Regions from separate parts of the Pseudomonas marincola genome, predicted to be linked through region 2. Evidence: predicted binding sites of a transcription regulator. Region 2 holds the regulator's gene; each other region holds the start of a gene.
The links. Region 2 encodes FliA, which starts transcription of late flagellar genes. Its sites were predicted from a motif close to CTAAAGTTTNNNNNNNNNNNGCCGNTAA; they were not measured.

Region 1 (6,089 bases), 600 kb from region 2:
CCTGTATTACGACAGCCTCGGCTGGGTTGACGCGGAATATTGCCTGACTGCATTCGGCATCGCGTTCATCGTCTCGCGGCTATTGTTTGCCGGGGTCATCAAACGCTTCGGTGGTTATCCGGTTGCCGTTGTCTGTTTGGCAATCGAATTTTTCGGGCTCATGCTGTTGGCGTTCGGCAACGCACCGAGCGTAATGTTGGCCGGTGCTGCGCTGACCGGTTTGGGCTTGTCGCTGGTGTATCCGGCGCTGGGCGTGGAAGCCATCGCCCTGATACCAGCTGCGAGCCGCAGTTCAGCGTTGGGCGCCTACGCGTTATTCTTCGACTTGTCGCTGGGGCTCGCGGGTCCGCTGATGGGTTATGTCGCCGCGCATGCGAATTATTCGACCACCTTTTTGGTGGCGGCGCTGCTGGCTGCAACGGGCACGCTGGCCTGCATCTACCGCGTTTACCGGGCGCGCTATTAACGACTGAATACGAGGCGCCATGATGCCAACCGCCAAAACATCTGCCGCGTTAACGCCAACCGAGATTGCCGAGTTCTGCAAGCAATTACCGGGCGCCCGCGAGGACTTCAAATGGGGCAGCAATCAGGTGTTCTCGGTGGCCGGCAACAAGATGTTTGCGATCATTCACTTTCTCGGTGACGGCCTCGCGTTCAAGGTTGATAGCGACCTGTTCCTCGGTTATGTCGACCGCCCCGGCATCCGCCCCGCACCTTATCTGGCGCGTGCGCACTGGATCAGCATGCAATGCTCGGCACCGGCCATGCAGCGCGATGAGCTATTCGCAGCGCTTACCCGTTCCCATCAACTGGTGGTGCGTAAATTACCCAAGCGTTTGCAACCCGGCCTGTTGCTAGATGAATGATATGCCCACAAGCGACCTTAGATAGACGCCGTCGTACAGCAGATAATCCAGCCAGAAAGCTTGATGAATGGCGATGATGATCCAGAACACCAATTGAAACGACAGCTTGCGGGTTTTGTGGCGGAACACTTGCTGCGCCACTAAAGCGCCAGGCCAGCCGCCGCACAGTTCAACAGCGTGCAGGACATTTTCAGGGGTGCGCCAGCGACCCTTTTGTGCACTGTTCTTATCACTCCAGTATTGATAAAAACTGACCAGACTCAGCATGGTATAGGCGCTGATCAGCCAGATATTGCCGGCCTTCAATGCCTGTAGCGCGCCATAAATCGGCAGGCAGCACAGCGCGACAAATATCAGTAGTTTTAACCCGAGGTGCTGAATCGCTGAATGTGAATGCTGGCGCTTTACGGGTTTTGCCCGTCGCACCGGCTTGCTCGCCGGCCCGCTCACGTCACGCGGCTTTGATTGACCCTGTGCGCGTGGCTTGCGCCGAATTGCTGGCCGATCAATCGCCAGACCGCCCGCGTGGCGCATGTGCTCGGCACGCATACGCCCCTGCGGGTCCAGGCTGGCGACATACATCACCGGATCGCCGGCAACCGGGCGACGGTCGCCGCGCACTGCCGAGATGTGCACAAAAATGGGCTCTTTGCCCTGCAAAGGCTGGATAAAGCCGAATCCCTTGTCATCGTTCCAGCTCTTGATCGACCCGCGTACTTCCATGCTTGATCCTTCGGTTATTGGTTGCGTGCCGCTTTTTGCTGATCATGCGTGAGCTTCAAGTAGGCCTTGGGCGTCGTTGCGAGGTGCGCCGAGAAGCTTTTATAAAACGCCGACAGTGAATTGAAACCGGCTGCAAACGCCAGCTGATCCATACGAATCGCTGCTGGATTATTCTGCGCCTGCAGGGTTTCGAGTTGGTCTAGCAAATGATTGAGACGGGCGTGGTTAACGTAGCGGTAAAAAGTTTGCCCGAGTACTTGATTAAGCAAGTAGGAAATCTGGTTACGGCTGTATCCGCTGCTTTCAGCAACTTGCTGCAGGCTTAGTTCAGGATCGAGATAGGCCTGACGACTCTGAAAATAGCTCTGCAGATCCTGCGCCATTACGCTCAATTGCCGCGCCGACAGCCCCAAACGGCTGGTGGCAGGGCGCGAACCGGCAATTTCCGCCGTGGTGGTGCGGGCGTTAATCAACGATGAGTACTCGTTAACCCGCCAGATCAGCCCGTCACGCACGGTGATCGCTTCACTCGAGCGAAACGAAGCCAGCCCGGCGCTGCCGCGCAATGTCAGCTGATACTGAATGAAGGCGGTGTCGCAATCGCAGCGAATACGGTCACTGTGTTCAAGCGCTTCATTCGGCGCATGCGGCATGCTGGCACGCACGTACTCGCGCAACTCGGCGAGCCGCAGCTGGCGATTCTGGAAGAAGTCGTTGTATTCGATTTCCGGGTGGTACAGCGCCATGATCGCGTCGAGATCCCGGCGCTTCCAACAGAGGTGATACTGGCGCACCACCTCAAGCGTGGCTTCACGTGCCTGCGGGCCATCGTTACTGCGCAGATTCTCCACAGTCGCTCTCCACCCGCCCGGCATTTAGCCTTGCGCCGTGCTCCAGTCGATCCAGCTCAACTGCCAGGTCAGCAGAATCAGCAGGCCAAAACCAATCCGGTACCAGGCAAATACTGCATAGCTGTGGTTGGCGATGAACTTCAGCAGGCCGCGCACAGCGATCATGGCGAAGATGAACGACACCACAAAGCCGAGGGCAAAAACCGGCAGATCTTCAGGCTTGAACAGATCGCGGTATTTGTAGCCGGAATAAACCGCCGCACCCACCATGGTCGGCATCGCCAGGAAGAACGAGAACTCAGTAGCCGCCTTGCGTGACAGGCCGAACAGCAAGCCACCGATAATCGTCGAGGCTGAACGCGAGGTGCCCGGAATCATTGCCAGACACTGCGCACAGCCGATTTTAAGTGCGTCTTGCCAGGTCATCTGTTCAACCGTCTCGGCGTGAACACTGTGCTGACGCTTCTCGGCCCAGAGCATGATCACCCCGCCCACAACCAACGCGGCAGCGACGGTGATCGGGTTGAACAGGTATTCATGAATCAGGTCGGCAAAGGCCACACCGAGAATCACCGCCGGGAAGAACGCCACCAGCAGGTTGACGGTGAAACGCTGGGCTTCACGCTCTTTGGGCAAGCCGACGACAACGTCGATGATCTTGCTGCGAAATTGCCAGACCACCGCCAAAATCGCGCCCAGCTGGATAATGATGTTGAAAGCCATCGCCCGCTCGCCACCGAAATTGATCAGGTCGGCAACGATAATCTGGTGTCCGGTACTCGAAATTGGCAGGAACTCGGTCAGTCCCTCTACTACGCCCAACAGTATTGCCTGAAAGGCAGTCCACAAATCCATCATCACTCCAAATAGTGCGCAGTGGGCGCACGCAAAAGGTTTCGGGCCCGTTTACGTCCTGCCATCGGTCGGTTTGAGCCATTAAAAAGCTGCCGGCGCCTCAGGTTTCGCGCCAGCGGGCCGAGATGCTAACAACAAATAGATATTTTTACTCAGTCAAATTCAGACAACGCGACTGCAGCCAGCTACATACTCCTTTGGTTGTAGGCATCTCGTGAAGAGGCGCGGATTGAGTGAACATAGCCGAACAATAAAAATGCACTGCCACCGGAGTATCCCCCGAATGACTCGCCTACGTAGCATTCCGATCAACCGCCGTTTATGGCTGATTCTGCTCCTCGCCATTCTGATGTTGGCCGGCCTCGGCAGCGCCATGCTTGAGCAGATCCACACGCAGCTTTACGCGGCAAAAAGCGAGAAGACGCGTCATGTGGTCGAGAGCGCCAGCGGCATTTTACGCCATTACCAGGCACTTGAAGCCGATGGCACGCTGACACTTGAACAAGCGCAGCAAGCGGCCAAAGACATGATCCGCGGGCTGCGCTACGACAATCGCGAGTACTTCTGGATCAATGATCAGACGCCGACCATGATCATGCACCCGACCAACAGCAAACTTGAAGGCCAGAACCTCTCGGCCATCAAAGACCCCGACGGGGTCGAGTTGTTCAATGAAATGGTGCGTATCTCGCGCGAAAAAGGCGCCGGACAGGTCGAATACCGCTGGCCAAAGCCTGGCTCTGAGGCGCCTGTCAGCAAGATTTCCTACGTCGAGTTGTTCAAGCCCTGGGGTTGGATTATCGGCTCGGGTGTGTACGTCGATGATGTACAGGCCGAATTCCGCGAACAGGCAATGCGCCTGGTCGGCATTGGCTTCGGCCTCATGGTGGTTATGGCGTTACTGGTGAGCATGATCGTACGCAGCATTTCCGTGCCGCTGGGGCATACCGTTAATGCGATGGCCAACATTGCCAGCGGCGAAGGCGACCTCACCCGCGCACTCGACACCAACGGCAACGATGAACTCACGGCGCTGGCGAAAAACTTTAATGCGTTCACCAGCAAGCTACGCGAAGTCATCAGCCAGTCGCTGGCCTCCGCCAGCCAACTCAACAGCGCGGCCCATTCGCTCGGCGGTGTGGCCGGTGAAGCGCAGCAGCACAGCGAGCAACAATCGCTACAGATGGATCAAGTTGCTACCGCGATCAATCAAGTCACCTATGGCGTGCAGGATGTCGCGAAGAATGCCGAGCATGCCTCCAATGAGGTGCAGGCTGCCGAAGAACAGGCAATTCAGGGCCAGCGCAATATCGATGCAAGCTTGCAGCAGATTGCTGAACTGTCGGGCACCATTGACCAGTCCGTTGAGGTGATTCAGGCGCTGTCCACTGAAAGCGTGCAAATTGGCAGCGTGCTTGAGGTGATCCGCTCGATTGCCGAGCAAACCAACTTGCTCGCGCTCAACGCGGCGATCGAGGCGGCTCGCGCGGGTGAACAAGGCCGTGGCTTTGCGGTGGTCGCCGATGAAGTCCGCTTGCTCGCACAGCGCACGCAAAACTCCACCGCCGAGATTCAGGTGATGATCGAACGGCTGCAAAGCAATTCGGAAGCGGCGGTCAAGGTTATTCATGAGAGCAGCCAGTCGTCTCAGCGAACCGTGGTGCAGGCCAGCCAGGCCGGCGAGAGTCTGACCCTGATCGCGCAATCGCTGCGCAACCTGACCGGGCTCAATACCTCGATTGCCAGCGCTACGCTGCAACAGTCGCACGTTGTTGAAGACATCAACATGAATGTCACCCAGGCCGCAGGTTTGGCGCAGAGCAATGCCAATGCCGCCCAGCAGTCGAGTGCTGCCAGCCAACAACTGGGCGCGCTGGCCGCCGACCTCAACCGCCTGCTCGGCCAATTCCGCGTTTAAGCCCCGCATTCCGGCCTTGGCCTGGGCCGGATGCAAGACGCCAGCGCGTCGAGTCGTTACAATCGCGCGCTGTCGTCCCTTCCCTTTCCGGCTGATTGCTTAATGTCCACTCTAGAAATGTTTGCCGCTGCACTGGGCGCCTGCGCTGTTTGGCTCACGGTTAAACAGAACCGCTGGTGCTGGCCAATCGGGCTGGTCATGGTGCTGCTCTATGCGTGGATCTTTTACGATGCGGCGCTGTATTCGAACATGCTCCTGCAAGGGGTTTATGCCCTGCTGCAGGGTTACGGCTGGTGGCAGTGGAATCATGGCGGCGACAAGCATCAGGGCGTGAGTGTTTCAGCGTTAACCTGGCGCGGCCTGGCTGCAAGCCTTGCTTGCGGCGTGGTTGGCGCGACGGTGTTGGGCTATCTGATGGCAAACTTCACTGATGCGGCAGCGCCTTGGCAAGACGCCACGCTCAGCGCCTTCAGTTTGGTTGCTCAGGTCTGGATGGCGCAAAAACGTGTCGAGTGCTGGCCGCTGTGGGTGCTGCTCGATGTGTTGTTCGTGCTGCTGTTCCTGCAGCAGGAGTTGTACCTCACAGCGGGCTTGTACGCCGTATTCACCGGTTTGGCCCTGAGTGGCTGGCTGACATGGCGACGCGATCAACGCGCGGCAACCGCATGAAAGTCGTCGTGCTTACCGGCCCTGAATCCGCCGGCAAGAGCTGGCTAGCCGAGCATCTGCAAACCCAGTTTGGCGGGATCATCGTCGGCGAGTACGTGCGTTATTTCATCGACACAGAGTTGCGCGATACCTGCTATGCCGATATTGCCACCATCGCCCGCGGCCAGTTGCAGTGGGAAGATGCGGCGCGTGCGCAACAACCTG
Region 2 (10,668 bases):
CCAGCGGCAAAATTGCATCGGTGAGGTTGGCTTTGACCACGGCCATCGGCATGCCGTAAATCACGCAACTGGCTTCATCCTGCGCCCACACCTGGCTGCCGCCCTGCTTAAGCAGACGTGCGCCTTCGCGGCCATCAGCGCCCATGCCGGTCAACACAACCGCCAGCACCTTATCGTGATAGGTGCGCGCGGCAGAGCCGAAGGTGATGTCCACACAGGGTTTGTAATTGACGCGCTCATCGCCTGGCAGAATGCGCACCGTGCCGCGATTATCAATCATCATCTGCTTGCCACCTGGCGCCAGCAGGGCGAGACCCGGACGCAATATATCGCCCTCCTCGGCCTCTTTGATGCTGATCTTGCAGAGCTTGTCGAGGCGCTCGGCAAAGGCCTTGGTGAAGGCCGCCGGCATATGCTGGATCAGCACGATCGGCACCGGAAAATTTGCCGGCAGCTGCGTCAGTACGCGCTGCAAAGCAACCGGCCCACCAGTGGACGTACCGATAGCAACCAGACGGTAGGCCTTGCGCTTAACGGCCACAGAATGCCGCGCAGCAGGTGCCGATGTGGCGCTTGTAGGCGTGATTGCAGGACGAGCAACCGCTGCACTCGGCGGCGTGCGCACGGCAGGGGCTGGTGTGTGTGCAGCGGCAGGCGCTGCGCTCTGCGTGGTCAGCCGGGCCATGGAGCGATGATTGCTGCGGGCAATGCTATGCACTTTCTCGCAAAGCAATTGCTTGACCTTCTCGGGATTGCGCGAGATGTCTTCAAAGTTCTTAGGCAAGAAGTCGACGGCACCTGCGTCCAGCGCATCGAGGGTGACGCGAGCGCCTTCATGGGTCAGCGACGAGAACATCAACACCGGCGTCGGGCACCGCTGCATGATGTTACGCACGGCGGTAATGCCGTCCATCATCGGCATTTCGTAATCCATGGTGACCACGTCCGGCTTCAACGCCAGCACCTGATCGATTGCCTCGCGGCCGTTGGTAGCGGTGCCGATAACCATGATGTTCGGGTCAGCCGAAAGAATCTCGGACACCCGCCGGCGGAAAAAACCGGAGTCATCAACAACCAATACCTTAACCGCCATACCCACTCCTAATAATCTGCCTGAATCCACTGCAGATCAGTCCTGCCAAATTTAACCGCGCCGCATCCACTGCCCTACAGGCGCGATCAGGAACGACGGGCGTAGCGCTTGAGCATGCTCGGCACATCGAGGATCAGCGCGATTCGACCGTCGCCAGTAATGGTCGCCCCGGAAATGCCCGGCGTGCCCTGAAGCATTTTGCCCAACGGCTTGATAACCACTTCTTCCTGCCCGACCAACTGATCGACAACAAAGCCGACGCGCTGATTACCCACAGTCAGAATCACCACATGGCCTTCAACCTGCTCTTCGTGAGCCGCCTGGCCAACGAGCCAGCGCTTGAGATAGAACAGTGGCAATGCCTTGTCACGGACGATGACCATTTCCTGACCGTCCACCACATTGGTGCGCGACAGGTCGAGGTGGAAAATTTCGTTGACGTTGACCAGCGGGAACGCAAACGCCTGATTGGCCAGCATGACCATCAGCGTTGGCATGATCGCCAGCGTCAACGGCACCTTGATGACGATCCGCGAGCCCTGACCCTTGACCGAGAACACGTTGACCGTGCCGTTGAGCTGGCTGATCTTGGTTTTCACCACATCCATGCCAACACCGCGACCGGACACATCGGAAATCTCGGTTTTAGTCGAGAAGCCCGGGGCGAAGATCAGGTTGTAGCATTCAAATTCATTGAGCCGGTCGGCCGCTTCCTTCTCCAGCAAGCCTTTCTCGACAGCCTTGCGGCGCAGCACATCAGCATCCATTCCCTTGCCATCATCGCTGATGACCAGAAGGATATGATCGCCTTCCTGTTCGGCCGAGAGCACCACTTTACCGCCGCGCGATTTGCCCGCAGCCACACGCTCTTCCGGGGTTTCAATACCGTGGTCAACCGCATTGCGCACCAAGTGAACCAGCGGATCAGCCAGGGCTTCAACGAGGTTCTTGTCGAGGTCGGTTTCTTCACCGATCAACTCAAGCGAGATTTCCTTTTTCAGGCTACGCGCCAGGTCACGAACCAGTCGCGGGAAACGTCCAAAGACTTTCTTGATCGGTTGCATGCGGGTTTTCATCACCGCGGATTGCAGGTCTGCGGTGACAACATCGAGATTCGATACGGCTTTGGCCATCGCCTCGTCGCTGCTGGTCGAACCCAGACGCACCAGCCGGTTACGCACCAACACCAGCTCGCCAACCATGTTCATGATTTCATCAAGCCGGGCCGTGTCCACCCGCACAGTGGTTTCGGCCTCATTGACCGGTGCAGCTTTTTCAGGCGCTGGAGCTTTAGCTGGCACAGCAGCAACTGGTTTTGCTGCAGGCTTGGCCGCTGGCTTTTCTACCGCCTTGGCAGCAACGGGGGCGGCGCTGACGGCTGGCGTTTCCGAGAACTTGCCTTTGCCGTGCAGTTCATCCAGCAGCGCTTCAAATTCATCGTCATTGATTTCATCAGCGCTCGCCGCGCTGCTGGCAGCAACCGGGGCCACTGGTTCACTCGGCGTACTGGCAGCCGAAGCTGTGGCAGGCAACCCTGTGGCAGCCAGTGCTGGGGCAGCTCCGCTGGCGAATTGACCTTTGCCGTGCAACTGATCGAGCAGGGCTTCGAATTCGTCGTCGGTGATTTCGTCGGGCGCATCGGCCACGGCTACATCGTCATCCTGCTGAGCCTTAACAGGCTGACCGCCTGCGTTGGCCACAAATTGGCCTTTACCGTGCAGCTGGTCGAGTAACGACTCGAACTCGTCATCGGTGATTTCATCACTGGCTGACGGTTGCGCCGCACTGGCTACCGGGCTGGCTGGCGCTTTTTGCGCCTGCGCTGCGTTGTCTGCCAATGCGCTGAGCAGCTGCTCGAATTCATCGTCGGCAATAACAGCATCGGCTGCCGCAGGGGTGCCTGCCACATCATCGGCTGCCACAGCTTCGGCTGCCGCAGGGTTGCCTGCCACAACGTGTTCTGTAACTGGGGCTGGGGCTTCTTCGTTCAACAGTTCTTGTGGCTGGGCAAGATTGGCCAAAGCCGCGAGCAGTTCGGGCGTTGCCGGGGTCAGCTCGGCGCCTTCACGCACTTGGTCAAACATGGCATTGACGGTGTCCAATGCCTCCAGCACGACGTCCATCAATTCAGAGTCGACGCGACGCTCACCCTTGCGCAGGATGTCGAAGACGTTCTCGGCAATGTGACAGCACTCAACCAACGCATTCAGCTGGAGAAAGCCCGCACCACCTTTTACGGTATGAAACCCGCGAAAAATCGCGTTCAACAGGTTCATATCGTCAGGGCGGCTTTCAAGCTCTACCAGCTGTTCAGACAGCTGCTCGAGAATCTCGCCGGCCTCTACCAGGAAATCCTGGAGGATTTCTTCATCGGCGCCGAAGCTCATAATGGACCTGCTCCTAAAACCCTAAGCTTGATAACAAATCGTCGACGTCGTCCTGACAGGATGCAACGTCATCAAGCTTATCGGCATGAATCTGCGGACCTTCACCGTGACTTGCACTTTTTTCTTTGTGAGCCTTCTCAGACCCTGAAATTTCGCCGTGTTCGATACCGGCAAAACGGTCTACGCGGCTGGCCATGAGCATCAGATTCAACAGGTTGCTTTCAACTTCGGTAACCAGCTGAGTCACACGTTTGATGACCTGACCGGTGAGATCCTGATAATCCTGCGCCAACAAAATGTCATTCAAGTGCCCTGAAACCGCTGCGCCATCCTGCGCAGTGCGGGCAAGGAACTGCTCGATTCGGCGGGTGAGCTCACGAAAACCATCAGCGTCCATTTCGCGGCGCATGAAGCGCCCCCAATCTTCGCTGAGGGTTTGCGCCTCGGTGCTGACCTGCGTGACTAAAGGGCTGCTCAGTTCGACCAGATCCATGGTCCGATTGGCAGCTTTCTCCGTCATCGTCACCACGTAATTGAGACGCTCAGTGGCGTCGGCAATTTGTGAGACTTCGCTGGCATGAGGCAAGCGCGGGTCGAGCTTGAAGTTGACGATGGCATTGTGCAGCTCACGCGTCAGCTTGCCGACTTCGTGAAACAGGCCACGGTCGCGCGTCTTGTTAAGCTCATTGATGAGTTGCACGGCCTCGCCAATGTCGCCTTTTTCTAGGCTGTCGACTAATTGGCCGGCGTTAAGCTTTAAAGCTGATTCAAAACCAGCCTTACTGGAGTCCTGGTATTCCATTGCAACCTCGCGGCGTGGATCAGCCGTTGACTCGCTCAAAGATTTTCTCGATTTTTTCTTTCAGCACTTGAGCGGTGAAAGGTTTGACCACGTAGCCGTTAACGCCGGCCTGCGCTGCCTCGATAATCTGGTCACGCTTGGCTTCAGCCGTCACCATCAATACCGGCATACCCTTGAGGCGCTCATCCGCGCGCACGGCACGCAGCAAATCAATGCCGCTCATGCCAGGCATGTTCCAGTCTGTTACCAAAAAGTCGAAACTACCGCTCTGCAGCATCGGCAAGGCGGTTACGCCATCATCCGCTTCAGCAGTGTTGGTGAACCCCAAATCGCGCAGCAGGTTCTTAATAATCCGACGCATCGTTGAAAAGTCATCAACGATGAGGATTTTCATATTTTTGTCCAAGTCGACCTCCGAACAGTCCCAAACGCACCCAACTGATGGGCACGCCCCTTAATCAAGAAACCGGCTGATTGGCCCGCTTTCCAGCAATATGCAACTTTGCTCTGGCGCGCCAGAAATCTGTTTACTTCGCCCGCCACTCACTCAGCCGCGCCCGCAAACGAGCGGCACACTGGCTGTGTAACTGGCTTACCCGAGACTCACTCACCCCAAGCACCTCACCAATTTCCTTGAGGTTCAGCTCTTCGTCGTAGTACAGCGACAAGACCAGGCGTTCACGCTCCGGCAGATTGCCGATGGCGTCTGCCAGTGCGCTTTGAAAGCGCTCGTCTTCCAGCTCACGCGAAGGGCCGGGATGATGACTATTGACGTCTTCCTGCAATCCGCCCTGCTCACCGTCCTGTAAAAGGTCGTCAAAACTGAACAGGCGACTGCCCAAAGTGTCGCCAAGAATGCCGTAGTAATCTTCGAGACTCAATTGGAGTTCGGCAGCAACCTCCTGATCTTTAGCGTCTCGACCCGTTCTGGCTTCAATTTTTCGAATTGCATCACTGACCATGCGGCTATTTCGATGGACCGAACGGGGGGCCCAGTCGCCTTTGCGCACCTCATCGAGCATGGAGCCACGAATGCGGATACCGGCAAAGGTTTCGAAACTGGCGCCTTTGCTGGCGTCATATTTCTTCGATGCTTCCAGCAGGCCGAGCATGCCGGCCTGAATCAGGTCGTCGACCTGAACGTTTGCCGGCAGTCTGGCCAGCAAGTGGTAGGCGATACGTTTGACAAGCGGCGCGTAACGTTCAATCAACTGATGCTGAGCGTCCATGGCTTGCGCCTTGCTATACATACGTAGGCCTGCGTTGCTCATGGCTCGATTTCCTGTATGGCGGGCTGGACCAGACGCTCGACAAAAAACTCGAGGTGACCACGCGGGTTGGCAGGGAGCGGCCAGGCATCAACCTTCTCGGCGATTGCCTTGAACGCCAGGGAGCATTTCGAGCGCGGAAACGCCTCGTACACTGCACGCTGTTTTTGCACGGCTTTACGCACGCTTTCGTCGTAAGGCACCGCGCCAACATACTGCAACGCCACATCGAGGAAACGATCGGTCACTTTGCTCAGTTTGGTGAACAGGTTGCGACCTTCCTGCGGCGTGTGCGCCATGTTGGCCAGCACGCGGAAACGGTTCATGCCGAAATCGCGGTTGAGCAACTTGATCAGCGCGTAGGCGTCGGTAATTGAGGTTGGCTCATCGCACACCACCACCAGCACTTCCTGGGCGGCGCGCACGAAACTCACCACCGAGTCGCCAATACCGGCGGCGGTGTCGACGATCAGTACATCGAGGTTATCGCTGATATCACTGAATGCCTGGATCAGGCCGGCATGCTGCATGGGCGACAACTGCACCATGCTCTGAGTACCGGACGCGGCCGGAACGACGCGCACGCCACCGGGGCCCTGCAGAATCACATCACGCAGATCACATTCACCGCTGATCACATCAGCCAGTGTGCGCTTTGGCGTCAGCCCAAGCAGTACGTCGATATTGGCCAGACCAAGGTCGGCATCCATAAGCATGACCCGACGCCCGAGTTCCGCCAGCGCCAGCGCGAGGTTCACCGACACGTTGGTCTTGCCGACGCCACCTTTGCCACCAGTTACCGCGATCACCTGTACGGGATGCTTAACCATTTTTTTCCGTTACCTTGTCAATCCGTCGTGAGCCCATGGCTTATTCTGCCCTGCAAACCACCCACTAGGCCAGATAGTGGGCCTATAACCGTGTAATTCATTCTACTAACTGGCGCGCAAAGCCGGTTGGCTGCCGATTGCACTGTACATTTGCGCCATTGTGTCTTCGCTGGGCTCATCTTGAGCCTGCATGCCAACGGCCCGGCTTACCAGCTGATGGCTACGCGGAATCTGCAAGTCATCCGGAATCCGCGGACCATCGGTGGTGTACGCCACCGGCAGACGCTGGCTGATGGCCAGGCTTAATACGCCGCCCAGACTGCCTGCTTCATCCAGTTTAGTCAGCACGCAGCCTGCCAGCCCACAACGCTTGTAGGTGTGAAAGGCGGCAGTGAGCACTTGATCCTGACTGGTGGCGGCCATAACCAGATAGTTGCGTGCATGCACGCCACGGCTGGCCAATGCCTCCAGCTGCATGCGCAGCGCCGGATCATTGGCGGGCAAACCAGCGGTATCGATCAACACCACGCGACGACGCGCCAACGGTGCAAGCGCCTGAGTCAGTGACTGGCCAGGATCGACCTGAGTGACCGACACATTGAGAATGCGCCCCAGCGTGTTCAATTGTTCCTGCGCGCCGATGCGGTAGCTGTCCATGCTTACCAGCGCCACATTCTGCGCGCCGTACTTGAGCACATAACGTGCAGCCAGCTTGGCCAGCGTGGTGGTTTTACCCATGCCAGCCGGCCCCACCAGCGCGATAACTCCGCCCTCTTCCAGCGGCTCGACCTTCGGCGTGTTGATAGCCTGAGCCAGATGCGCCAGCAACATGCGCCAGGCCTGACGTGGCTCATCAATGTTTGAGACTTTTTCCAGCAGGCTGCGCGACAGGTCGGCAGACAAGCCCATGCGCTGCAGACGACGCCACAGATTGGCTTGCTGCGGGCGCCGCGTTTGCAGTTGGCCCCACGCCAGCGAACCCAGCTGGACCTCGATCAACTCACGCAGGCCATTAAGCTCAAAGCGCATGGCATCCAGCGCGCTCTGCTCGAAGTGACCGCCGGCAGCTGGCTGGGCGATTGGCGCGGCGGCTGCAACCGGGGCCGGGCCCAGGTCTTCTGCCTGCAGTTGCAAATCCTTGCTGCCAACTTCGCTGCGGGTGACCAATTCGGCATGCGCCGTCGCGATCAGCGACTGGGTTTTGCGCAACTCGGCTTCAAGCTCAGGATTGGCCTGGCGCGATGGTGCGACCGGCATCTGGTAATCCAGCGCCGCTGTCAGCTCGACACCACCCGCCACGCGGCGATTAGCAATAATCGAGGCGTCGGCACCCAACTCATCACGCACAAGCTTCATGGCCTGACGCATATCAGCTGCGAAAAAGCGTTTAACTTGCATGCCTTAACCTCGTTTAGTTCTGCCCTACCGTCGCAACGATAGTGACCTGTTTATTGTCTGGAATTTCCTGGTAGGCCAGTACATGCATACTCGGCACTGCCATCCGCGCAAACCGTGAAAGCATTGCCCGTACCGGGCCTGCTACTAACAGCACAACCGGCTTGCCGAGCATTTCCTGGCGTTGCGCAGCGTCAATCAATGAGCGCTGCAGCTTTTCAGCCATGCCCGGCTCAAGCAGGATGCCTTCATCAGCGCCTTGCCCGGCCTTCTGTAAGCTATTTAGCAATATCTGTTCCAACCTTGGTTCCAGAGTGATCACAGGCAGCTCCGGCTCTAGTCCCACAATGCTTTGCACGATTGCACGGGCCAACGAAACCCGGACAGCTGCGACCATAGCGGCGGGATCTTGACTCTTGCCGGCGACGTTGGCCAACGCCTCAGCGATGGTGCGAATGTCACGCACCGGCACCTGCTCTTGCAGCAGCGCTTGCAGCACCTTGAGCAAGGTCGACAGCGATACCAGCCCCGGGACTAATTCCTCAGCCAGCTTTGGCGAACTCTTGGCCAGCAGTTGCAGCAACTGCTGAACTTCTTCATGGCCGAGCAACTCATGCGCATGCTTGTGCAGTACTTGATTGAGATGGGTGGCCACCACGGTGCTGGCGTCGACCACGGTGTAGCCGAGCGATTGCGCCTGATCACGTTGGCTCTGATCGATCCACACCGCCTCAAGGCCAAATGCCGGGTCTTTACCGGCAATGCCGTTCAGCGGGCCAAACACCTGCCCCGGATTGATCGCCAGCTCGCGTTCCGGGTACACCTCAGCCTCGGCAACGCTGACGCCCATCAAGGTGAGGCGGTAAGCGTTGGGCTGCAAATCCAGGTTGTCGCGAATGTGCACCGAGGGCATCAAAAAGCCCATTTCCTGCGAGAGTTTCTTGCGCACGCCCTTGATCCGCGCCAGCAGCTGGCCTCCCTGATTGCGGTCGACCAATGGAATCAGCCGGTAGCCCACTTCAAGCCCGACCATGTCCACCGGGGTCACGTCATCCCAGCCAAGCTCCTTGGTTTCCTGGGCACGCTGAGCCGGCAGTAATTCCTGCTGACGCTGGACTTCCTTGATCTCGGTTTCCTTGACCTTGCGCTGCTTGTTGGCGATCCAGTAAGCCGCACCGGCAGCCACGAGGCCCAGGCTGATGAACGAGAAATGAGGCATGCCCGGCACCAGGCCCATGGCAATCATGATCGACGCGGCGACAGCCAGCGCGCGCGGCGAGGCGAACATCTGCCGGTTGACCTGCGCGCCCATGTCTTCGGAGCTGGAAACCCGGGTCACCATAATCGCGGCAGCGGTCGACAGCAGCAGGGACGGAATCTGCGCCACCAAACCGTCACCAATGGTCAGCAAGGTGTAGACCTTGCCGGCGTCGGCAAAACTCAGCTGATGCTGGAAAATACCAATGGCGATACCGCCAATCAGGTTGATGAACAAGATCAGCAGGCCCGCAATCGCGTCACCGCGAACAAACTTGCTGGCACCGTCCATCGAACCATAGAAGTCGGCTTCCTGCGCCACTTCAGTCCGGCGCTTCTTGGCTTCCGGCTGGTCGATCAGGCCGGCATTGAGGTCGGCGTCGATGGCCATCTGCTTGCCTGGCATTGCATCCAGAGTGAAGCGTGCGCTCACCTCGGAGATACGCCCGGCACCTTTGGTCACCACCACGAAGTTGATGATCATGAGGATCGCAAACACCACGATACCGACCACGTAGTTACCGCCGATCACCACTTCACCGAAGGCCTGAATCACCTGCCCCGCCGCTGCGTGGCCGTCGTGACCATTGAGCAATACCACGCGTGTAGAGGCGACGTTTAGCGCCAGCCGGAGCAAGGTGGCGGCCAGGAGAATGGTGGGGAATACAGCAAAATCGAGCGGGCGCAGCGCGTAGATGCTCACCAGCAGCACGACGATCGACAGGGCGATACTGAAGGTAAACAGCACATCGAGCAGGAACGGCGGGATCGGCAGCATGACCATGCCAAGCATGACCAGCAACATCAACGGAATACCGAGATTGCCTTCGCGCAAACCAGACAGGTTACTGCGCACGTTCCCCAGCATTTGTGAGCGATCTAATGCCACTTGCCTACCCCAGACGATTCAAACTTTTGACGCATGAAGCGTCCTTGGGGTTGGTTTTGCAAAAAGCTGTCCAACTTTGCCGGATAAGCTGTATCCAGCAAAAACAATGGCTATTTTTGCGTTACTCGTCGCGGCGCAGATCCGGGGGAATCGGCAGATCCTTGAGCGGCGCCGGGCGCTTGGCCCGCCCCGCCTGGAATTGGCGAATTTGATAGACGTAGGCCAGCACCTGCGCCACCGCCATATACAGACCCGCGGGAATTTCCTGGTCGATGTCAGTGGAGTAGAACACCGCCCGCGCCAGCGCCGGAGACTCCAACAGCATGACGTTATGCTCCTGCGCGATCTCGCGAATTTTCAGCGCGGTAAAGTCGGCGCCCTTGGCCAGCATCACGGGCGCATTGCCCTTTTCGGGATCGTACTTGAGCGCCACGGCGAAGTGCGTCGGGTTGGTGATGATCACGTCGGCCTGGGGCACCGCCTGCATCATCCGCCGCTCGGTCATCTCGCGTTGCAGTTGGCGAATACGTTGTTTGACCTCGGGCTTGCCCTCGCTGTCCTTGTATTCGTCGCGTACTTCCTGCTTGGTCATCATCAGCTTCTGCTTGTTATCCCAGAGCTGAAACGGCACATCGACCAAGGTAATCAGAACCAGCCCGCAGGACATCCACAGCGCACTCCAGCCGACAATATTGATTGCGTGCTTAATGGCGCCTTCAAGGGGTTCGTGAACGATTTTAAGCAGTT
Region 3 (6,089 bases), 1.5 Mb from region 2:
TGTCGCCTCTTTCGCCGCTGGTCTGTCCGACCTAGGTTAAGTATTGGGGCGGCGATTGGTGGCAGGTAGAATCCGAGACGTTTCAGGTGGTTGACATCCCAGCCACGCTATCGGAGCAGCGCATTCAAATGGCTAAACCCTCTATTTCTCAGCACTTCGTCAACCTAGGCGCACCATTGCGTAATGTCGTCAACTCGTGGGGAGCAGTCCGCGAAAGCGATGGGGCGGTGTTCCTGCGCGTGTGGCGAGACCGGCGCCGGCAGATCGACGTGCGTTGGTTCCGGCAACTGCTACACAAGGCTAGCGAGTTGAAAGTTGGATACGTGGAGCGCATAGAACATATCGACCTGATACGCGCCGGGGCGCCTGCATACATGGTGATAGTCACCGCGGCGGATCCAGAAGCCAGTCCCCGCAAAATTGGCTCGTATACTCCTGATCGGTTAGTGCCGATTGGCGAGCTGGTGGAGATCGATGGCGAGGTGTGGGGGGAGTGCCTGCCTCCCGTCGCTACCCGCCATTGAATATGCTGGGAATCGAAGGCAGGCGAGATTCCCGCGGTGTAGGACGTATCAAAACAATCGGAGGCGGCGCGGCGGACTGCGCCTTTCACAAATGAGAACACTACTGATGCTAACGACACTGGCGCTGCTGAGTGGCTGCGCAAGTGTGCTGAATTCTGACTTTGTTCGCTGGGCGTCGGCTCCGCGCGCTTATTACCAGAGCCAGAGCTATCAACAAGCCCCAGTGCTGGCGCCGAACGGGCAGTCGGTCTATCAACAAGCCCCAGGACTGACGCCGAACGGTCAGCCTGTTTATGACGTCAGCCAATGCATCGGCGCTGTGGTAAATGGCGTCTGCCATGGATCGACTATGGGCGCACCAGTTGCTCGTTGCTATGGATCCATGCTCAATGGCCAGTGCATCGGGCCGCAGTTCTGACTAACCCCACGCGCCCTAATTATGTGGGGCTGGGCGTGGGGTTGGATAGAAATTAAATTAGAGGTCCGCTTATCACGTGGTATATAGGTTATAGAAAACCGGCGCAAAGCCGGTTTTTTTATGCACGCGTAAGAGCCTCAGACTAGTCGTCGAAGTCCATCCAACCGCCCATTTCTTTCCAGCGATTGACGATGCCGCAAAACAGCTCGGCAGTTTTTTCGGTGTCGTAGCGCGCTGAGTGCGCCTCGCGACCGTCAAACTCGATTGCTGCTGCCTGACAAGCTTTGGCCAATACGGTTTGGCCATACGCCAGACCGGCCAGTGTGGCAGTGTCGAAGCTTGAGAACGGATGGAACGGGTTGCGTTTGATACCGGTACGCGCGACGGCCGCGTTGAGAAAGCCCAAGTCGAAGCTGCTGTTGTGCCCTACCAGAATGGCGCGTTTGCAGCCGTTGGCTTTCAGCGACTTGCGCAGGCCACGGAAGATCTCGGTGAGCGCGTGCTCTTCAGTCACTGCCATGCGCAGCGGATGATCGAGCTTGATGCCGGTGAACTCCAGCGCCGCCTGTTCGATATTGGCGCCTTCGAACGGTTCAATCCGGAAAAAGTGGGTGTGATCCGGATAGAGAAAGCCTTGTTCGTCCATTGCAACGGTGGTCGCCGCAATCTCCAACAAGGCGTCGGTGGCGCTATTGAAGCCACCGGTCTCAACATCCACCACTACCGGCAGGTAACCACGAAAGCGTGCCGCCATCGGGTGACGCGGGCCGCTTGGGCCGGTGTCTTCCTGTTCGTCGTCGTACTGATCTTCACTCACTCGGTTGCCTCCAGCAGGCGCCAGTTAAGGGTTTCGCCCGCTCGCAGGGGAATTACGCTGTTGTCGCCCAGCGGCAAGGTGGCAGGGGCTTGCCAAGGCTCGCGAACCAGGGTGATGGTGTCGGTGTTACGCGGTAAACCGTAGAAGTCCGGGCCATTCTGGCTGGCGAATGCTTCAAGTTTGTGTAGGGCGTTGCGCTGCTCGAATGCCTCGGCATACAACTCGATTGCAGCATAGGCGGTGTAGCAGCCTGCGCAACCACAAGAGGTTTCCTTGGCTTGCTGGGTGTGCGGCGCAGAATCCGTGCCGAGGAAGAATTTGGTGCTGTCGCTCGTGGCCGCGTCCAGCAGGGCTTCCTGGTGTACGTTGCGCTTGAGAATCGGCAGGCAATAGAAGTGCGGACGAATCCCGCCAACCAGCATGTGGTTGCGGTTATACAGCAGGTGGTGAGCGGTGATGGTCGCGCCAACGTTGGCCGGAGCGGCTTTGACGAACTCGACTGCATCGCGTGTGGTGATGTGCTCGAACACCACTTTAAGTGTCGGGAAGCGCTCGACAACGCGGCTCAGGTGCTCATCAATAAAGACTTTTTCGCGGTCGAAGACATCGATCTCACCACGCGTCACTTCACCGTGAACCAGAAGCGGCAGGCCAACCTCGGCCATGGCTTCGAGCGTCGGGAAAATCTTGTCGACGCTGGTCACGCCAGAGTCCGAGTTAGTCGTGGCACCAGCCGGATACAGCTTGGCCGCATGGATAAAACCACTGGCCTTGGCCGCGCGCACATCGGCAGGGCTGGTCAGGTCGGTGAGGTACAGCACCATCAGCGGCTCGAAGCGGCTACCGGCCGGACGTGCAGCCAGAATGCGCTGACGGTAGGCGTCGGCTTGCTCGGTGTTGCGCACCGGCGGCACCAGGTTTGGCATGATGATGGCGCGGGCAAACGTACGCGCGGCATCAGCCACCGTGTGGTTCAACACAGCGCCATCGCGCAGGTGAATATGCCAGTCGTCAGGACGCAGCAGAGTAAGGCGGTCAGTCATGGAGGTATCCAGGCGGGTATAACATGGCACGAATGCTACCGGAAAAGCCTATGCAGGGCACGCAGGGCGGGCGACTAAAGCCGACATGGATCAGTATTTAGTACATTTCAGAGCCATCTGAGCGTCTATGTTCATGGCTTTATCGGCTAACGAGGCCAAAGTTGCCAGCGTTTGCGGTTTAAAGTTTTGCGTTGCAGGGCCGACAGTACAGGCAACTTTGTCTGTCATTGTGGAACTTAACGTGCCTCGGTCGCGACTTGCTCTCTGCTGTTTATTACTCAACCTGCCACTCGTCGCGAGTGCCTGGGGCGTGAGTTTTCAAACGCGCCTGGAAAAGGCCGAGTGGACAGTCAGTGGTGATCAGTTCGAGTGTCGCCTGAGCCAGCCGGTGACTGGTTTCGGCAGTGGCGAGTTTGTGCGCCGGGCGGGTGAGCGCGCGGTGTTTCGCTTGCATTCGGCGCAAAATAGCCTGAGCGCTGGCTCGGCCACCCTGATTGCCGCCGCCGCGCCCTGGCAGCCCGGTCGTGGCGATATTAATCTGGGGGCGGTGCGAGCGACTGGCGGGGCTACGCCATTCAATGCATCGTTCAATCAGAGTGGGCGACTGCTCGCAGGTTTGCTCGAAGGGCGGAGCCCGCTGGTGCGCTACAGCGCGCGCGGTGGTGAGTCGCTTGAAGTGCGTTTGCTGCCGGTGCGCTTCAGCCAGGCCTACGATAAATATCTGGACTGCGCGGCCAAGTTGCTGCCGGAAAACTTTGATCAGCTCAAGCAGAGCCGCATCGGTTTTCCCGGCGGTGGCGTGGATTTGGATCCCGCAGGCCAGGCCAGATTGGATGCACTGCTGGCCTACCTCAAGGCCGATCCGAGCATTAATCATCTGCTGATTGAGGGCCATGCCGACAACAGTGGTTCGCGCCTGACCAATCGCGATCTCTCAAGACGCCGCGCAGAGGCGGTGGTCAACTATCTCAAGGCGCATGGCGTAGCAGACGATCAACTGACCATGCGCTTTCACGGTGAACGTTATCCGCTGGTGCCGAACACCAATAATGCCAATCGGGCGAAAAACCGCCGGGTGGCGATCCAGCTTGAGCGCCTGCCGCAAACCCCGGATAAACCTGCTGAAAGTAGCGAAACCAAAGCATTGGCCACCGCTTCCTGAGCTGTGACGGATGGTCGCTCCGATGAAAGGTATTGTCGCTTGTTGATCAGAAGCTGTCGCGCCACTGTAAATTCACGCTAAGGGCCAGTAGAATAGGCGGTTTTCCGTACAACCCCGTGGAGTTGATGGCATGGCCGATGTAAACAAGGTGGTTCTGGCTTATTCTGGTGGCCTGGACACTTCAGTAATTCTCAAGTGGCTGCAAGATACGTATAACTGCGAAGTGGTGACTTTCACTGCAGATCTTGGCCAGGGAGAAGAAGTCGAGCCTGCCCGTGCTAAAGCCCAGGCCATGGGCGTCAAAGAGATTTATATCGACGATCTGCGCGAAGAATTTGTGCGCGATTTCGTGTTCCCAATGTTCCGTGCTAACACCGTTTACGAAGGCGAATACCTGCTGGGTACTTCGATCGCGCGTCCGCTGATTGCCAAGCGTCTGATCGAAATTGCCAACGAGACGGGTGCCGATGCGATCTCCCACGGCGCAACCGGTAAAGGCAACGATCAGGTGCGTTTTGAGCTGGGCGCTTATGCACTCAAGCCAGGCGTTAAAGTGATTGCACCATGGCGTGAGTGGGACTTGATGTCCCGCGAAAAACTGATGGATTACGCTGAAAAGCATGCCATCCCAATCGAGCGTCACGGCAAGAAAAAATCGCCGTACTCGATGGACGCTAACCTGCTGCACATCTCCTATGAAGGCGGCGTGCTGGAAGACACCTGGACCGAGCACGAAGAAGACATGTGGCGTTGGACCGTCTCCCCGGAGAACGCGCCTGACACCCCACAGTATCTGGAACTGACCTACCGCAAAGGCGATATCGTCGCCATCGACGGTAAAGAAATGACCCCGGCAACTGTGCTGGCTGAACTGAACCGCATTGGTGGTGAGCACGGTATCGGCCGTCTCGACATCGTTGAGAACCGTTTCGTCGGCATGAAGTCGCGTGGCTGCTACGAGACCCCGGGCGGCACCATCATGCTCAAGGGCCACCGCGCCATTGAGTCGATCACCCTGGACCGTGAAGTCGCTCACCTCAAAGACGAGTTGATGCCTAAGTACGCCAGCCTGATCTATAACGGTTTCTGGTGGAGCCCAGAGCGCACCATGCTGCAGCAGATGATTGATGCTTCGCAGGCTAACGTTAATGGCGTGGTCCGCATGAAGCTGTACAAAGGCAATGTGGTGATTGTTGGCCGTAAGTCTGACGAGTCGCTGTTTGATGCCAACATCGCGACCTTCGAAGAAGATGGCGGTGCATACAACCAGCAGGACGCAGCAGGTTTCATCAAGCTCAACGCACTGCGCATGCGCATTGCAGCGAACAAGGGCCGCAAGCTGATCTAATTTATTAGTCGCTTGTCCCTTTGGCCCCGCACGGCTCTGATCGTGCGGGGTTTTTTATTGCCTTCAATCCGTTATTTTCGCTGCATGCATTGCCTGTATTGGCACCAATAATCGGCTCGACTGGCCAAGGCGAAGGTTGCCAGCCACACTCAAAACTCGGACAGGTTTGCTGCGAGCGCCAAATCTCCGGTATTTCTATGCACTCAGAAAAGGAAGCGAAAATGCGTAAGGTATTACTGTTAGCAAGTTTGAGTCTGGTTTGCTTAAGCGCTCAGGCGGGCGTGATTGACCCGGATTGCACGGCAGAGAAAGCCGCAAAAAGCGCTGCCATGAAGGCAACCGTTGGAGTGGGCGGGCGCTGTGACGCGAAAGAGGCCGCCGCAGACTCCATGGGTCTGGATGACAAGAAAGACGCAGTTGATGATGCCAAGGACAATATCGGCGACGCCAAACACGACGCAGGTCGTAAAGCGCTGAAAAAAGCCATCAACTAAACCGCTGCATATCGCCCGGCAGTGTCTCTCCAAAAGCTGCCGGGCGATGACTGCTGCAGGCTGAGCTGTAGCCGTTAATCGGCAGGTTGATGTGGGCTCAACGTGGCAAGGTTCGGCTAATCGCGCAGATCCACTACTGTGCAAGTTTCTAACTGCGTGCAGTCATTTGCAGCTGAGATACACATCCCAAAGCACCTATGACTGAGCCGGATTGCTATGGCAATTTTTCGTATGCTGTTGAGCAACAACTTGCGCGCTTTTCACCGGTTTCGGGCGTGATAGC

Region 1: PMYSY11_RS11020 (methyl-accepting chemotaxis protein) is a predicted target of FliA. The motif match lies at 3,398-3,425, and genes of this name have one in related genera.
Region 3: PMYSY11_RS15115 (flagellar protein MotY) is a predicted target of FliA. The motif match lies at 2,981-3,008, and genes of this name have one in related genera.

Annotation. Positions count from the first base shown of each region.
Region 1 covers NZ_LR215729.2:2,368,090-2,374,178, forward strand. The annotation lists gene PMYSY11_RS10995 (MFS transporter) at 1-466, shown strand, start outside; gene PMYSY11_RS11000 (MmcQ/YjbR family DNA-binding protein) at 486-869, shown strand; gene PMYSY11_RS11005 (DUF1294 domain-containing protein) at 858-1,592, opposite strand; gene PMYSY11_RS11010 (AraC family transcriptional regulator) at 1,607-2,434, opposite strand; gene PMYSY11_RS11015 (undecaprenyl-diphosphate phosphatase) at 2,468-3,298, opposite strand; gene PMYSY11_RS11020 (methyl-accepting chemotaxis protein) at 3,582-5,216, shown strand; gene pnuC (nicotinamide riboside transporter PnuC) at 5,319-5,885, shown strand; gene PMYSY11_RS11030 (AAA family ATPase) at 5,882-6,089, shown strand, end outside.
Region 2 covers NZ_LR215729.2:1,764,895-1,775,562, reverse strand. The annotation lists gene PMYSY11_RS08365 (protein-glutamate methylesterase/protein-glutamine glutaminase) at 1-1,093, opposite strand, end outside; gene PMYSY11_RS08360 (chemotaxis protein CheA) at 1,180-3,480, opposite strand; gene PMYSY11_RS08355 (protein phosphatase CheZ) at 3,494-4,282, opposite strand; gene PMYSY11_RS08350 (chemotaxis response regulator CheY) at 4,302-4,676, opposite strand; gene fliA (RNA polymerase sigma factor FliA) at 4,810-5,553, opposite strand; gene fleN (flagellar synthesis regulator FleN) at 5,550-6,380, opposite strand; gene flhF (flagellar biosynthesis GTPase FlhF) at 6,486-7,778, opposite strand; gene flhA (flagellar biosynthesis protein FlhA) at 7,792-9,900, opposite strand; gene flhB (flagellar biosynthesis protein FlhB) at 10,043-10,668, opposite strand, start outside.
Region 3 covers NZ_LR215729.2:3,237,222-3,243,310, reverse strand. The annotation lists gene PMYSY11_RS15135 (hypothetical protein) at 129-524, shown strand; gene PMYSY11_RS15130 (hypothetical protein) at 631-942, shown strand; gene rnt (ribonuclease T) at 1,085-1,759, opposite strand; gene pyrC (dihydroorotase) at 1,756-2,802, opposite strand; gene PMYSY11_RS15115 (flagellar protein MotY) at 3,044-3,964, shown strand; gene PMYSY11_RS15110 (argininosuccinate synthase) at 4,095-5,312, shown strand; gene PMYSY11_RS15105 (hypothetical protein) at 5,534-5,806, shown strand.